3 regions of the Streptomyces sp. NPDC051567 genome follow, and region 1 is predicted to be linked to each of the others. Evidence: riboswitches for the same ligand, from Rfam matches in the RefSeq annotation. Region 1 holds a riboswitch; each other region holds the start of a gene.

Region 1 (4,537 bases):
TCGGGGTTCTCAAGGGAGCAGGCGAGCGCCTCCGCGTCGGCGGCGGCCTGCGGGAGCACCGCGGGGGCGGCGGCCTGCGCGGCCCTGGCGATCTTCGTCGCCGGGCGCGAGCGCAGGTAGTAGGTCGTCTTCAGACCCATCTTCCAGGCGTACGCGTACATCGAGCTGAGCTTGCCGATGGTGGGCGTCTCCAGGAACAGGTTCAGCGACTGCGACTGGTCGAGGAACGGCGTACGGTCCGCCGCCATGTCGATCAGGCCGCGCTGCGGGATCTCCCACGCCGTGCGGTACAGCTCGCGCACCTCGGCCGGAATCCAGCCGAATCCCTGCACCGAGCCGCTGGCGTCGCGCAGCGCCTCGCGGGTCTGGGCGTCCCAGACGCCGAGCTGCTTCAGCTCGTTCACCAGGTAGGCGTTGACCTGGAGGAACTCACCGCTGAGCGTCTCGCGCTTGAAGAGGTTGGAGACCTGCGGCTCGATGCACTCGTACACACCGGCGATCGAGGCGATCGTCGCGGTCGGGGCGATGGCCAGCAGCAGCGAGTTGCGCATGCCGGTCGTGGCGATCCGGGTGCGCAGCGCGTCCCAGCGCTCCGGCCAGTTCAGCTCGACCTGGTAGTGGTCCGGGTGCAGGACGCCGCGGGCGGTACGGGTCTGCTCCCAGGCCGGGAGCGGGCCGCTGCGCTCGGCGAGGTCGCAGGACGCCTCGTAGGCGGCGAGCATGACGCGCTCGGAGAGCTTGGTCGACAGTGCCTTCGCCTCGGGGGAGTCGAAGGGCAGCCGCAGCTTGAAGAAGACGTCCTGGAGGCCCATCGCGCCCAGGCCCACCGGCCGCCAGCGGGAGTTGGAGCGCCCGGCCTGCTCGGTCGGGTAGAAGTTGATGTCCACGACGCGGTCGAGGAAGGTCACGGCGGTGCGGACGGTCTCGTCCAGCCGCTCCCAGTCGATCTCCCCGTCGACGACGAAGGCGCCCAGGTTGACCGAGCCGAGGTTGCAGACGGCGGTCTCGCCGTCGTTGGTGACCTCGATGATCTCGGTGCAGAGGTTGGAGGAGTGGACGACCGCGCCCGGCTCGGCGGTCTGGTTCGCCGTCCGGTTGGAGGCGTCCTTGAAGGTCATCCAGCCCTGGCCGGTCTGGGCGAGGGTGCGCATCATCCGGCCGTACAGGTCACGGGCGGGGATGGTCTTGCGGGCGAGCCCGTCGGCCTCGGCCTTGCGGTAGGCGGCGTCGAACTCGTCGCCCCACAGGTCGACCAGCTCGGGCACGTCGGCGGGGGAGAACAGCGACCAGTCGGCGTCGGAGTTCACGCGGCGCATGAACTCGTCCGGCACCCAGTGGGCCAGGTTCAGGTTGTGGGTGCGGCGCTGGTCCTCACCCGTGTTGTCGCGGAGCTCCAGGAACTCCTCGATGTCCGCGTGCCAGGTCTCCAGGTAGACGGCGGCGGCGCCCTTGCGACGGCCGCCCTGGTTCACGGCGGCGACGGAGGCGTCGAGGGTCTTCAGGAACGGCACGATGCCGTTGGAGTGCCCGTTGGTGCCACGGATCAGCGAGCCGCGGGCGCGGATGCGGGAGTACGAGAGACCGATGCCGCCGGCGTGCTTGGAGAGGCGGGCGACCTGGTGGTAGCGGTCGTAGATCGAGTCCAGCTCGTCCAGCGGGGAGTCCAGCAGGTAGCAGGAGGACATCTGCGGGTGCCGGGTGCCCGAGTTGAAGAGCGTGGGGGAGGACGGCAGGTAGTCGAGGCGGCTCATCAGCCGGTACAGCGAGGCCACTTCCTCGACGGCGCGGACGCTGTCGTCCTCCGCGAGACCGCAGGCCACGCGCAGCATGAAGAACTGCGGGGTCTCCACGACCTGGCGGGTGATCGGGTGGCGCAGCAGGTAGCGGCTGTGCAGGGTGCGCAGGCCGAAGAAGCCGAAGCGGTCGTCGGCGCCCTCGGCGAGCGTCAGCTCGACCAGCGAGTCCAGGCGGTTCGCGTGGGTCCGGACGAACTCCGCCGTGCGGTCGGCGATGAGCCCCTCGCGGTGGCCGACCTCGACGGAGGCGGAGAAGGAGGTGGCCCCCTGGCCGGCGGCCTCGTCGGCGACGGCCAGCGTCAGCAGCCGGGCGGCGAGCCGGGAGTACGCCGGGTCCTCCGAGATCAGACCGGCGGAGGCCTCGGTGGCCAGCCCGCGCAGCTCGGCCTCGTCCGCGACGGAGCTGCGCCCGCGCAGGGCGGCGGCGGCGACCCGGCCGGGGTCGGTGTCGGGGAGGTCGGCGGTCAGCTCGGTGAGGGTACGCAGCAGCGCGGCCCCGGGCCCCCCGGGCTCGGCCGAGGTCTCGGAGTGGGCGGACTCGGCGCGCGGTGCGGCAGGCGCGATGGTCACGGGGGGAGCTCTCCCTCGCTCGGCCCGGTCATCGGCGGGGCGGGGCGCGGGCAGGCGCACGCGGGCTCGCAGGTGCGCCGCCCCGAGGGGCGGTCCGTACGTGCGCCGCATGGCGTCCACCGGCCCAACCGCGAGGCCCGGACATATCGGCACCCGGTTCGGTCGAGCCGGGCGCGCTGTCGGCAGGTCCTCGGACTGCGGTTACACCAATGGGTGTACTTCATACCGTTGCGGGACAGTTCCGGATTCGCACCGGATTCCCCTGCGGCGACAGCAGCCATGAGCATACATGTGGGGGCGACCTCATGCGGTAGCCCCCACATGTTGTGTCGGCGTGGCTACAACTTCAACCGATAGGTGAGCAAGGTGATGCCGGGTACGGGGGCCCAGTCCCGCTCCGGGGTCCGGGTGAAACCGAGCCGTCCGTAGATCCGGTGGGCCCCGAGCATGGCCTCCTGGGTGGAGAGCACCAGGTGTGTGACCCCCTCCAGGGCCCGTGCGAGGTCCACGCAGACGCGCACCAGGGCCTCGCCCGCACCCCGCCCACGGGCCTCCCGGGCGACGGCCAGCATCCGGAACTCGGCCTCGCCCGGACCCGCGATGTCGGCCAGCGGGCTCCCGGGTGCGGCGAAGGTCACCCCGCCGAGGACCCGCCCGCCGTCCAGGGCGACGAGCACCCGCGCGTCCGGGTCCGCGGCCCGGCCGGCGACGGCGCGCAGCTCGCCGAGGTAGCCGTCGTCCTCGCCCGAGCGCAGCAGCCCGTCACCCAGGTACGCCCCCGCGGTGATCTCTCCCAGCTCTTCGTACTCGGCGGGCAGCGCCGCCCTGATCACTATGTCCATGCGGTGAGTGTTCCAGCCGCGGTGCGCGTGCCGGACGGGCCGCCGCCCCGGGCCGCCCCCGCCGGGTGCGCCGCAGGCCCCCGCCGGGTGCGGCGGGGGCCTGCGGCATGCCTGAGGACGTCGTTCAGCAGCAGCGGAAGCCCTCGCGGGGGTCCGCCTCGCGGGCGTCCGTGCGGGCGCGTTCGAAGGCCCGGCGGGTCAGGACCTGGGCCTGCGGGTCGTGGGAGCGCGTGTGGGCGACGTACCGGTCGTACGCGGCCTCGCCCGAGAACTCGCGGACGTAGAACCGGGCCGTCGCCAGCGCCCGGCGCACGCGTGCCGCCGTGCGCCCCTTCCCCGCGCCGCGCGGACGCCCGGCCCCGCGCGCGCTGACGGCCTCGCGCCCGCGCACGTCGTCGGTTCCGCGCCCGCTCATGACGCCGCGGGCTCCTTCACGCGCCCGCCGCCCGGTTCGAGACCCGCCGCGGCCAGCTCGGCCTTCTCCTCGGCGGTCGCGAAGAGCCCGGCCGGGGCGACGATCTTCGACTCGGTCCACGGGACCTCGGAGAGCTTGACGGTCTCCGGGCGGGCGATGGCCTTGAAGCAGGTCCGGGCCGCGTCCACCAGCACGATGACGATCAGGACCGCGAACAGCACCGACAGCACCCCGTCCACGGTGGCGTTGGTGACCACGGTGTGCATCTCGTCCATGGTCTTCGCGGGCGGCAGCACCTTGTCGGCGTCGATCCCGGCCTGGTACTTGTCGCGCTGCGCGAAGAAGCCGACCTTCACGTCCTCCGAGAAGATCTTCTGATAACTCGCGGTGAGCGTGACCGCCACGTCCCACGCCAGCGGGACGCCCGTCACCCACGCCCACTTGAGCCGCCCGGACTTGACCAGCAGCGTGGTGCAGACGGCCAGGGCGACCGCCGCGAGGAGCTGGTTCGCGATCCCGAACAGCGGGAAGAGCTGGTTGATGCCGCCCAGCGGGTCCTTGACGCCGACCCACAGGAAGTAGCCCCAGCCGCCCACGACGATCGCGCTCGCGAACCAGACGCCGGGCTTCCAGCTGACGTCCCGGAAGGACTTGTGCACGTTGCCCAGGGTGTCCTGGAGCATGAAGCGGCCGACCCGGGTGCCCGCGTCGACCGTCGTCAGGATGAACAGGGCCTCGAACATGATGGCGAAGTGGTACCAGAACGCCTTCATCCCCGCCCCGCCGATCACGGCCGAGAAGATCTCCGCCATTCCGAGTGCGAAGGTCGGCGCGCCACCCGTACGGGAGAGCAGGCTGGTCTCCTCGACGTCCTTGGCGGCCTGCGCGAGGGCCTCCGGGGAGATCGCGAAGCC
Region 2 (4,537 bases), on a different contig from region 1:
CCCGTGACGGCGCGCAGGCCGTCGATGGAGGCGTAGGCGGAGGGCGAGGTGTCGCTCGGCAGGTACTTGAAGCCGCCGCCCGGCTTGAACTGCTGGGCGATCAGGAAGTCGACCGGGGTCCTGCCCATGGAGGTGAGGAAGTCGCCGGTCTGCGGGTTGATGCCACAGGCGTTGAGGCCGGAGACGGCCCAGCCGTTGGAGTTCGTGTTCGCGCCGAACATCCCGTTGAGGGCGCCGGTGCCGGCCACCAGCTTGCTCTTGAGGAACGCCTTGGCCTGAACGATGTCCGCGTCGGTGGCGGGCACGCCCGAGACGCACAGGGCCGCCATCGAGGCGCCCGTCATGTCGATGTCGCTCGCCGAGGCCAGCGCGGCCGGGTTGCCCTCGGCCTTGCTGAAGTTCCAGCCGCCGTCGTTGTGCTGGTTGGCGCGGATGCGGGTGGTCATCGAGTCGAGCAGGGCCTGCGGCACGCGCTGCCCGCCGGTCTGCGTCCGGGCCCCGCCCAGGGAGAGGGCCGCGAAGACCGTGCCGTTGTAGTTCCCGGACGGGCCGAAGTACCCCGCCTCGGCGTTCTGCCAGTAGCCGTAGACGTCGGCGACGAGGTTGCGGGAGGCGGAGACGCGGGCCGGGTCGATCCCGGCGGCGTACGCGTTGAGCGCACCGCGCTCGTAGTCGGTGACGACCGGGGTGGCGGAGGGCCAGCCCGCGCCGGACAGCAGGTTCCGGTAGACGGTGCGCGCGTTCTTGGTCGCGTCGCCGCCGGGCGTGACGTCCACCGCGGCGGTGCCCGCGGCGGCGAAGACGCTGAAGGCCCACTCGTTGGAGAGACCGGAGCCCGCGTACGAACCGTCGGCGGCCTGGAGGGACTTGAGGTAGGAGACGCCGTTGGTCTTCGAGGTCGCGATCTGCGCGGGCGAGGAGGTGGCCGCGGCGGGCGGCACGGTGAGCGCGAAAGCGCCGAGGACGGCGGGTATCGCCAGTGCGGCGCGACGGGCGGTACGGGGACGGGACATGGCCTGCTCCTGAGCTGAGGGACGGCCGGACACACCCCGCCGCAGCCGCGGCTCCGGAGGCGGTGGCCGCCGTCCGAACGCGTGGTACGGCTTCCTTCGATCACTGCCGCCTGGGCATTCGGGCTCGGTGAACGGCCCCCTGCCGTTCCCACACCGCTGCGCGTCAGCCCCGGATTCGCACCGGGTTCCCCCACGTGGCAGCCCCGGACGCTACCGGAGGGATCATGGGCGCGCCAGCCTGCCCGCAGGCCCCGGGCCCGTGGCGGCGGGTGGGGTTCCGGCCACCTTGACGCTGTCTTCGGCCGCGTGTTTCACTCCGTCTGATAAGCACTCAACTCCAGGGGAAGCCGGTCTGAATCCGGCGCTGACCCGCAACCGTGTGCCCGTACAGAGTGCGGGCGAGCCGGAATGCCTGGAGTCAGGTCATGCAGCTCATACAGCGAGAGAACGCCGTCGCGGACTACGGCGTGGTCCGACCGGCTCCCCCACGGCATCCGCCGTGCGCGGGGGCCCGATGTGCCACGCTCTGCCCGCCCGGACGACACGAGGGGCCGTGGTGGGTACCGCAGAGCAGACAGTCCGGCGCAGGGGCGGGCGGCGATGGCCGTGCCTCGTAGCGGCGGTACTCCTCACCTTCGGCACGGGCGTTGCCTTCGTCACAGTGACACCGGCCGCCGCCGACCCCCTCGACCCGTGCACGGCGACGCGGGGCGCGGTCGTCGCCGTCGACTTCGGCCCCTTCGGCGGCAAGGTCGAGCGGGGCTGCGACCCGACGCCGACCACCGGCTACGAACTGCTCCACGAGGCCGGGTTCCGCACCACGGGCACCGAGCACGACGGCCCCGCCTTCATCTGCCGCATCGGCTACGGCCCCTTCGCCGCCGGGACGCGGTACCCGACCCCCGACGAGGAGGACTGCGTCCTCACCCCGCAGGCCACGGCCTACTGGTCGTACTGGGTGGCCTCCCCGGGCCAGGCCGACTGGAGCTACAGCCGGTACGGCGCCATGGACCGCGTGCCGAAGGACGGCGACGTCGACGCCTGGGTGTTCGGCGGCACCGATGTGGGCGGGTCGACGGGCAGGCCCTCCTTCACCCCCGACCAGGTGCGCGCGGGCGGCGACGCCCCCGGGCCGGACCCCACGACCAGCCCCACCCCCGGGCCGCCCGTCCCGGGCCGCGAGATCGACGTCCCCGCCGCCGCCCGGTGGCTGACGGGACGGCTCACCGACGGCGAACGCGTCGTCGACGAGGGCGCGGACGCCCCCCACCACTTCCTCACCACCGAGGCCGCCTACGCGCTGGCCGCGGCGGAGGGCGGGAGCCCGGCCCTCGACCGGATCACCGCCTTCCTGGCGGCGGAGACCGACGCGTACGCCTACCCGGCCGGCCCGGACCGGGCACCCGACGCGAACGCCGCCGGCCGCCTCGCGCTGCTCGCCGAGGTCACCGGGGGCGACCCGCGCGCCTTCGGCGGACGCGACCTGATCGGCGACCTGGTGAAGAACGTCTGTCCCGCCGGCCCGGAGAGCGGGTCCACGCCCGGCTGCACCGGCAAGGGCGACTTCCTGGACGCGGGCCACGCGGACGGCCAGGCGCTGGCCCTGCTGGCCGTCCTGCGCGCGGGCGTCACCCCGCCGGCCGAGGCCGTGACCCGGCTGACCCAGCTCCAGTGCGCGGACGGCGGCATCACCTCCCTCCTGATCCGGCCGGGCGAGAACTGTGACCCGGACCCGGCGACCACCGCGCTCGTCTCCCTCGTGCTGCGGCACGCGGGCGGGCAGGACGCGACGGTGTCGAAGGCCCGGAGCTACCTCACGCTGGCCCAGCGCCCCGACGGCGGTTTCCCCGGCTACACGGACGCCACCACGGGCTCCGTCATCGCCACCGCCTACGCGGCCCAGGCCCTGCGGGCCCTCGGCGACACCGTCCGGGCCGACGCGGCCGTCTCCTGGCTCTCCGGGCAGCAGCTCACGGACGGCGGCTTCGGCTTCGAGGAGGGGCTCCCGGACCCGGCCTTCTACCCCACGACCACGGCCGTCCTCGCGGGCCGGGACACCAGCCTGGTCACCCTGACCACGAAGACCCCCGAACCGACCCGGCCGCCCACGACGCCTCCGACGACTCCGCCCACCGACCCGCCGACCACACCCCCGACCGGCCCGCCCACGACGCCTCCCACCACTGCGCCGACCGTCCCGGCCGGTGAGCGTCCCGATCTCGGGCGGGGTGTCACCTACCTCACCGGCCCGGTCCTCAAGCAGGGCCGGTACTACGAGTCCAGCCCGGGTTTCGCCGACTTCGGTCTCACGATCGACGGCGCCTACGCGCTGGCCGCGACCGGCCGCGACGACAACAGGCTGCGCGCCGTCGTGGACTTCCTCGACAAGGGCGGCAAGGACGGCACGGGCCGCGGGGTCCACGACTGGACCGGTGTCGGCCGCAGGACCGCGGGCGGCGGGTCGATCGGCAAGACCGCCCTGCTGGCCCAGACCGTCGGCCGCGACCCGCGCGCCTTCGGCGGCCAGGACCTGATCGCCGCCCTGGACAAGGGCATCTGCACGGCGCCCAGCGAGAAGCCGGACCGCAGGTGCGCGGCGCCGGGCAACTACTCCTACACGCCCTCGGTGTTCGGGCAGGCGCTGGGCGTCACGGCGCAGTTGCGGGCGGGCGAGAGGCGGGCCGCCACCGCACCGGTCGCGTACCTGGCCGGTCTCCAGCAGTCCACGGGAGCCTGGCCGAGCCAGATCCCGTCCACGGGCGACTCCGACGTGGACTCCACCGCGATCGCCGCCATGGCCCTCGACCTGGTCCCCGACGCGAAGGCGCAGGGCGCCGTGGACACCGCGCTCGCCTGGATCGCCTCCCGGCAGCTCGCGAACGGCGGCTTCCCCGGCGCCGCGGGCGACTCGGTGAACTCCGCGGCCCTGGCCGTGCAGGCGCTCTCCCTGGACGTGCCGAAGTACGGTGCGCGGATCGCCGGGGCGCTGGGGTTCCTGGCCTCGCAGCAGAACCCGGACGGCGGCTTCAACATCGCGGCGGCGGGCCAGCGCGGCTCCGACGTGCGGGCCTCCACCCAGGCCGTCGGCGGCGCCACCGGAATCTCCTTCGGGGTGCTCCACCGCAGCCTGACCGGGACCGTCCCGCAGCCCACGCCGGACCCGGAGCCGTCCGCGTCCGCCCCGCGCCCCTCCCCGTCCTCCTCCACGGGCGCGCCGGTCATCGTGACCCCCGGCGGGACCACGGGCGGGACCCCGGGCGCCACGAACGGCACAGGCGGTACGAACGTCACCGGTGTCACCGGCGGAGCCGCAGGAGGCCCCGGGGGCGGGCCGCTCGCCTCCACCGGGGGCCGGGCCGGCGCCCTCGCCGTCGCCTCGGGCGCCCTCGTCCTCGGCGGCTGGTGCGTGAGCCTGGCCGCGCGCAGGCGCCGTACGGCGGCCGGTGAGCAGCGATGAGGGCCCGGATCGCGCGCGCCCTCGGCAACGGCTCGGCCGCGCTCGTCCTGACGGCCGCCGCGCTCGG
Region 3 (4,537 bases), on a different contig from region 1:
CCCGCCGAGACCGCCGAGGGTCCAGAAGAGGACGGTGCGGATCTGGTCGGGGTGGGCGGCGAGCACCAGGACCAGACTGGTCAGGGCGGACAGGATGTACTGGACGGCGACCCCGGCGAGGATCAGCCGGCCGGTGGTCATGGTGCCGCCGCGCCGGGCCATGGCATAGACGGCGACGAGGGCGAACGCCGATCCGGCGAACGCGGCGAACGGCACGCCCATCCCGCCGAGCAGCCCGGCGGCCCCCGCCGCCCCGGCCCCGGCCCCGGCTGCCGTGCCCGAGCCGAAGACGATCACCAGGACGGCTCCCGTCGAGGCCCCGGAGGAGGCACCGAGCAGGAAGGGGTCCGCGAGCGGGTTGCGGACGAGGGCCTGCAGCACGGTGCCCGCGACGGCGAGCCCGGCGCCGACGACCGCCCCGAGGAGGACGCGTGGCATGCGCACGTCCCACACGATGGAGGCGAAGGCACCGGTCGGCCGGTCGCCCGTCAGCCCACCGAGGACGATGTCGAGCACCTGGCCGGGGGTGATCCGTACGGCCCCCAGGGCCAGGCCGGCGACGGCGGAGGCGACGAGCGCCGCGGCGAGCAGGACGAGGACGGCCGGTGTGCGGTGGTGCCGCCTCACGTGGCGGCGGGGTGGAGCTGGCCGCCCAGGGACTCGACGGCGTCGGCGACGCGCACTCCCAGGACGGCCGAGGACAGCGGCAGGACGACGAACCGCTGGTTCCTGATCGCGGGAACCTGGGCGAGGGCCGGGTCGTTCAACAGGCGCTGCTTCTTGGCTTCGACGGTGGTGCCGCCGTAGTCGTAGATGAGGACGATCTCGGGGGCCCGCTCGATGACCTTCTCCCACGACACGTCACCGAAGGTGTCCTGGAGGTCGGCGAAGACGTTCGTCCCGCCCGCCAGCGAGACGATCTCGTTGCCGATGCCGGTGCCGCCGGAGGTGGAGGCGGACGCCTCGCCGGAGTCGTAGACGAAGACGGACGGCCGGGGCTTGTCCTTGACCCGGGCGGCCACGGCGTCGATCCGGCGCTGCTCCTCCCCGATGAGCTTCTCGCCGCGCTCGGGCACGCCGAAGGTCCGCGCGACCTCGGTGATCTCGGTCTTGAGCTGGTCGAGGCCGACTCGGCCCCCGGTGCAGTACTCCACGTTGAGCCGGGAGTTGATGCCGGACTTGGCGAGACCTTCGCGGTCGCGGCCCTGTGCCTTGTCGAAGGCGCTGGAGTAGCCCCCGTACACGAAGTCCGGGTCGGCGCCGAGCAGGATCTCCTTGGAGGGGTACTCCTTGGCCAGCACCTTGATCTTGTCGTAGGCGGGCCGGTAGGCGGGCAGCACGGCGTCGTCGAGGTAGGCGGAGCCGACGATCCGGTCCTCCAGGCCGAGGGCCAGCAGGATCTCGGTGGCGTGCTGGTTCATGGTGACGGCGCGCCGGGGCGGGGCCTGGTAGGTGCTGCTCACACCGCAGTTGGTGACGGTGTACGGGAACCCGGGTGCGGCGCTCGCTCCCGCGGCCGTGCCGGACGGGGCGGGTGAGGCGACGCAGGCGGCCAGGGGTATGAGGAGCGCGGCGGGGACGAGCGCGCGCAGGGCGGCGCGGGAACGCGACATGGCGTGGCCTCTCCGGGGAGTCCACGTCCCCGGTCGAAGGGAAGGGGCGGTGCGTCAGTGTCTGACTCCCGGTTCCCGCGAGGGTGTACCGGTCACAGTGGCGGGACCGCACCGGAATCGCACCGGTTTCCTGTCCTGCACCGCCTGGGTTGACGCGGTCAGTCTGCCAGATGTCCGCACGTCACCGGCCTGCGGCCGGGTCGGTGCCCGCCGGGGCCGCCGTGGTCGTCGCCGTCGGGGCCGCCGCGGGGTCCGGCCGGGTCCACCGGAGTCCCGGGTTCCGTCGAGCCGTCCCCGGACCGCCCACTTGACCATCGTGGTCCAGACCAATAGTTTCCGTTCGCACGGCGAACGCGCTCCCGTGTGTTCCTCCCGCGTCCGCGGAGGGATCTGCCCTGCGCCGCCGCGCGCGCGAAACGCACCGCACGGCCGACGAGTTGACGCCCCTCGCCGACCGCGGCCCGCGCGGCCACCGACCGGCGCCGCCGGGCCGCGGAAGACGACCCGGCCCGGCGGCGTCCTCCACGTACGCGCCGCGCGGCGGGTGCCACGTGCGGTACCCGCCGCGCGGACGGAAGCCGACGGACCCCGTGGAGGGAACCCGACGACGGGGGCGGGATCACGGCACGGCCGGGGAGCGGTGGGAGACCTTGCGGGGTGCTCCGGTGTCCGTGCGAGAGTGCCCCATGACCTCGGACCTCGCCTCGGACCTCCCCTCGGGCTTCCCCCCGGACCCTGCCTCGAAGACGGCCGCCCGGGCGGCCCGGACCGCCCCGGTCACCGCGGCCGTCGCGGGTACGTGGCGGCTCGGCGACCTGACCGTCAACCGGATCGGCCTCGGCACGATGCGGCTGACCCGTCGCGCCGACGGTTCGCCCAGCGACCGCGAGCGGATGACGGGCCTGCTGCGCCGGGCCGTCGAGCGGGGCGTGAACCACATCGACACCGCCGCGTTCTACTTCTCCGCCCTCCGCTCCGCCAACGAACTGATCAACCGGGCCCTCGCCCCGTACGCCGACGAGCTCGTCATCACCACCAAGGTCGGGCCGGGACGCGACCCAGCCGGGGAGTGGTGGTGGGCCGGGCCGGGGCAGTTGCGGGGGCAGGTGGAGGAGAACCTGCGCCAGTTGGGCCGGGACCACCTGGACGTCGTCAACCTGCGCGTCCCGCGCCGGGAGACGACCGGTTCGGTCGCCGAGCACTTCGGGGCGCTGGCCGAACTCCGCGCGGCCGGACTGATCCGGCACCTGGGAATCTCCAACGCCCGGCCCGACCACCTCGCCGAGGCCCTGGCCATCGCGCCCGTGGTGTGCGTGCAGAACCCTTACGGGATCGGTTCCCCGGCCGAGGACCACGCCTTCGTGGACGCGTGCGCGCGGCAGCGGATCGCCTTCGTCCCCTTCTACGCCATCGCGGGCGCGGGCGAGGACGCGGGCGTGGTCGCGCCGGACGGGGCACGGGTGCGGGCCGTGGCCGAGGCCCACGGGGTGTCGACGGCGCAGGTGCGCCTCGCGTGGACGCTGAGCCGGGGACCGCACGTCCTGGCGATCCCGGGCACCGGGAACCCGGACCACCTGGACGAGAACATCGCCGCCGGTGCGCTACGGCTGTCGGCGCGGGAGATCGCCCTGCTGGGCAGCACGGCCGGGGAGGCGGCGGCCCCGTAGCGCGTGGCCGCGCCGGCGGACCCCGGCCGCCCCCCGGCTTCCCTCCGGCCGGCCGGTCGTCCGTCCGGCCGTCACCGCCGGGGCCGGGCGGGCCCCGGGTCGGGCGCCCGGAACGCGGCGTCGAGTTCGCGGGCGAGGCGCAGGTGGGGGTGGCCCGGTTCGAGGAACGGCGTGGCCTCGGCGAGGACACGGGCCGCCAGCGCGCCGGCTTCCGCGCGCCGTCCCCCGGCGGCCAGGGCCCGGGCCCGTTCCAGCCGGGTGTGGACGACGTGCGGGTGGTCGGGGCCGAGGACCCGGGTCCGGTCGGCCACCAGAGCGGCCCAGGCCCGTTCGGCCTCGGCGGCCCGGCCCGTGCGCGCCACGAGGGCGGCCCGGCTGCCACGGACCGCCAGGGTGTGCGGGTCGTCGGGGCCGAGCGCGCGTTCGGTGTCCGCGAGCAGCCCGGCCAACTGCCGCTCCAGCTCCGTGGAGTCGGCGGGGTCCGCGGGCCGGAACCAGAGCAGGCCGCGCCGGACGGCCAGGCTCTGCGGGTGGGACGGGCCCTGGAGGCGGAGCCGGTCGCTCAGCAGCGCCTCCAGTTGCCGGGCGGCCGACCGGCGGTCGCCCGCCTGGCCGGTGAAGTACGCCAACTGGTGGCGGGCGGCGAGGGTGTCGGGGTGGCCGGGTCCCAGCGCGGCCACGGCATCGGCCGCCAGGGCGGTGAACCGGGCGGCGGCGGCCCGGGCGCTGCCCGCCTCACCGGTGAAGAAGGCGAGGTGGTGGCGGGCGGCGAGGGTGTCGGGGTGGTGGGGGCCGAGCCGGACCTCGCGCCGCCGGGCGATCCCGGCGAGGTCGGCGGCGGCCCGGCGCGGGTGTCCGGCGTCGCCGACCGCGACGGCCAGCGGCAGTTCCGCGCCGGTCAGGCCGGAGCGCCGGGCCCGGGCGAGGGCCTCGGCGGCGCGGGCCAGCCGCCCTTCCCGGTGGGCGGCGAGCCCCATCTCGTAGGCGTCCTCGGGGTCCGTCCGGGCCAGCAGGGACCGCCACAGGTGGTCGGGAACCGGGGCGAGGCCCGGCGCGTTGAGCAAGTGACCGAGGGCGGTGTACCCGCAGGCACGGTCCCCGGTCAGCAGCCCCGGCCGGGCGTACGCCGCCGCGCACGCCCAGTCCATCGCCTCCGCGAAGGGTTCCGGGCGCAGCTCCGCGCCACCGCGCCCGGACAGGTAGCGCGGGTGGAGTTCGCCCAGCCACTCGCGGCGGACCGGGCGGCGCAGCCCCGCC

The links. Region 1 has a riboswitch for cobalamin ahead of ACIA5F_RS02805 (ribonucleoside-diphosphate reductase subunit alpha). Riboswitches for the same ligand answer to the same signal wherever they lie in the genome.
Region 2: it holds a riboswitch for cobalamin, as region 1 does, so the genes downstream of both, ACIA5F_RS14555 (prenyltransferase/squalene oxidase repeat-containing protein) here and ACIA5F_RS02805 (ribonucleoside-diphosphate reductase subunit alpha) in region 1, are expected to answer to the same signal.
Region 3: it holds a riboswitch for cobalamin, as region 1 does, so the genes downstream of both, ACIA5F_RS06455 (ABC transporter substrate-binding protein) here and ACIA5F_RS02805 (ribonucleoside-diphosphate reductase subunit alpha) in region 1, are expected to answer to the same signal.

The regions. Positions count from the first base shown of each region.
Region 1 is NZ_JBITDK010000002.1:146,539-151,075, reverse strand. It holds gene ACIA5F_RS02805 (ribonucleoside-diphosphate reductase subunit alpha) at 1-2,366, opposite strand, end outside; cobalamin riboswitch at 2,530-2,663, opposite strand; gene ACIA5F_RS02800 (GNAT family N-acetyltransferase) at 2,705-3,208, opposite strand; gene ACIA5F_RS02795 (CstA-like transporter-associated (seleno)protein) at 3,333-3,521, opposite strand; gene ACIA5F_RS02790 (carbon starvation CstA family protein) at 3,620-4,537, opposite strand, start outside.
Region 2 is NZ_JBITDK010000010.1:185,149-189,685, reverse strand. It holds gene ACIA5F_RS14560 (hypothetical protein) at 1-1,013, opposite strand, end outside; cobalamin riboswitch at 1,126-1,204, opposite strand; cobalamin riboswitch at 1,311-1,448, shown strand; gene ACIA5F_RS14555 (prenyltransferase/squalene oxidase repeat-containing protein) at 1,570-4,470, shown strand; gene ACIA5F_RS14550 (hypothetical protein) at 4,467-4,537, shown strand, end outside.
Region 3 is NZ_JBITDK010000004.1:103,932-108,468, forward strand. It holds gene ACIA5F_RS06450 (FecCD family ABC transporter permease) at 1-627, opposite strand, end outside; gene ACIA5F_RS06455 (ABC transporter substrate-binding protein) at 624-1,613, opposite strand; cobalamin riboswitch at 1,649-1,785, opposite strand; gene ACIA5F_RS06460 (aldo/keto reductase) at 2,300-3,280, shown strand; gene ACIA5F_RS06465 (tetratricopeptide repeat protein) at 3,352-4,537, opposite strand, start outside.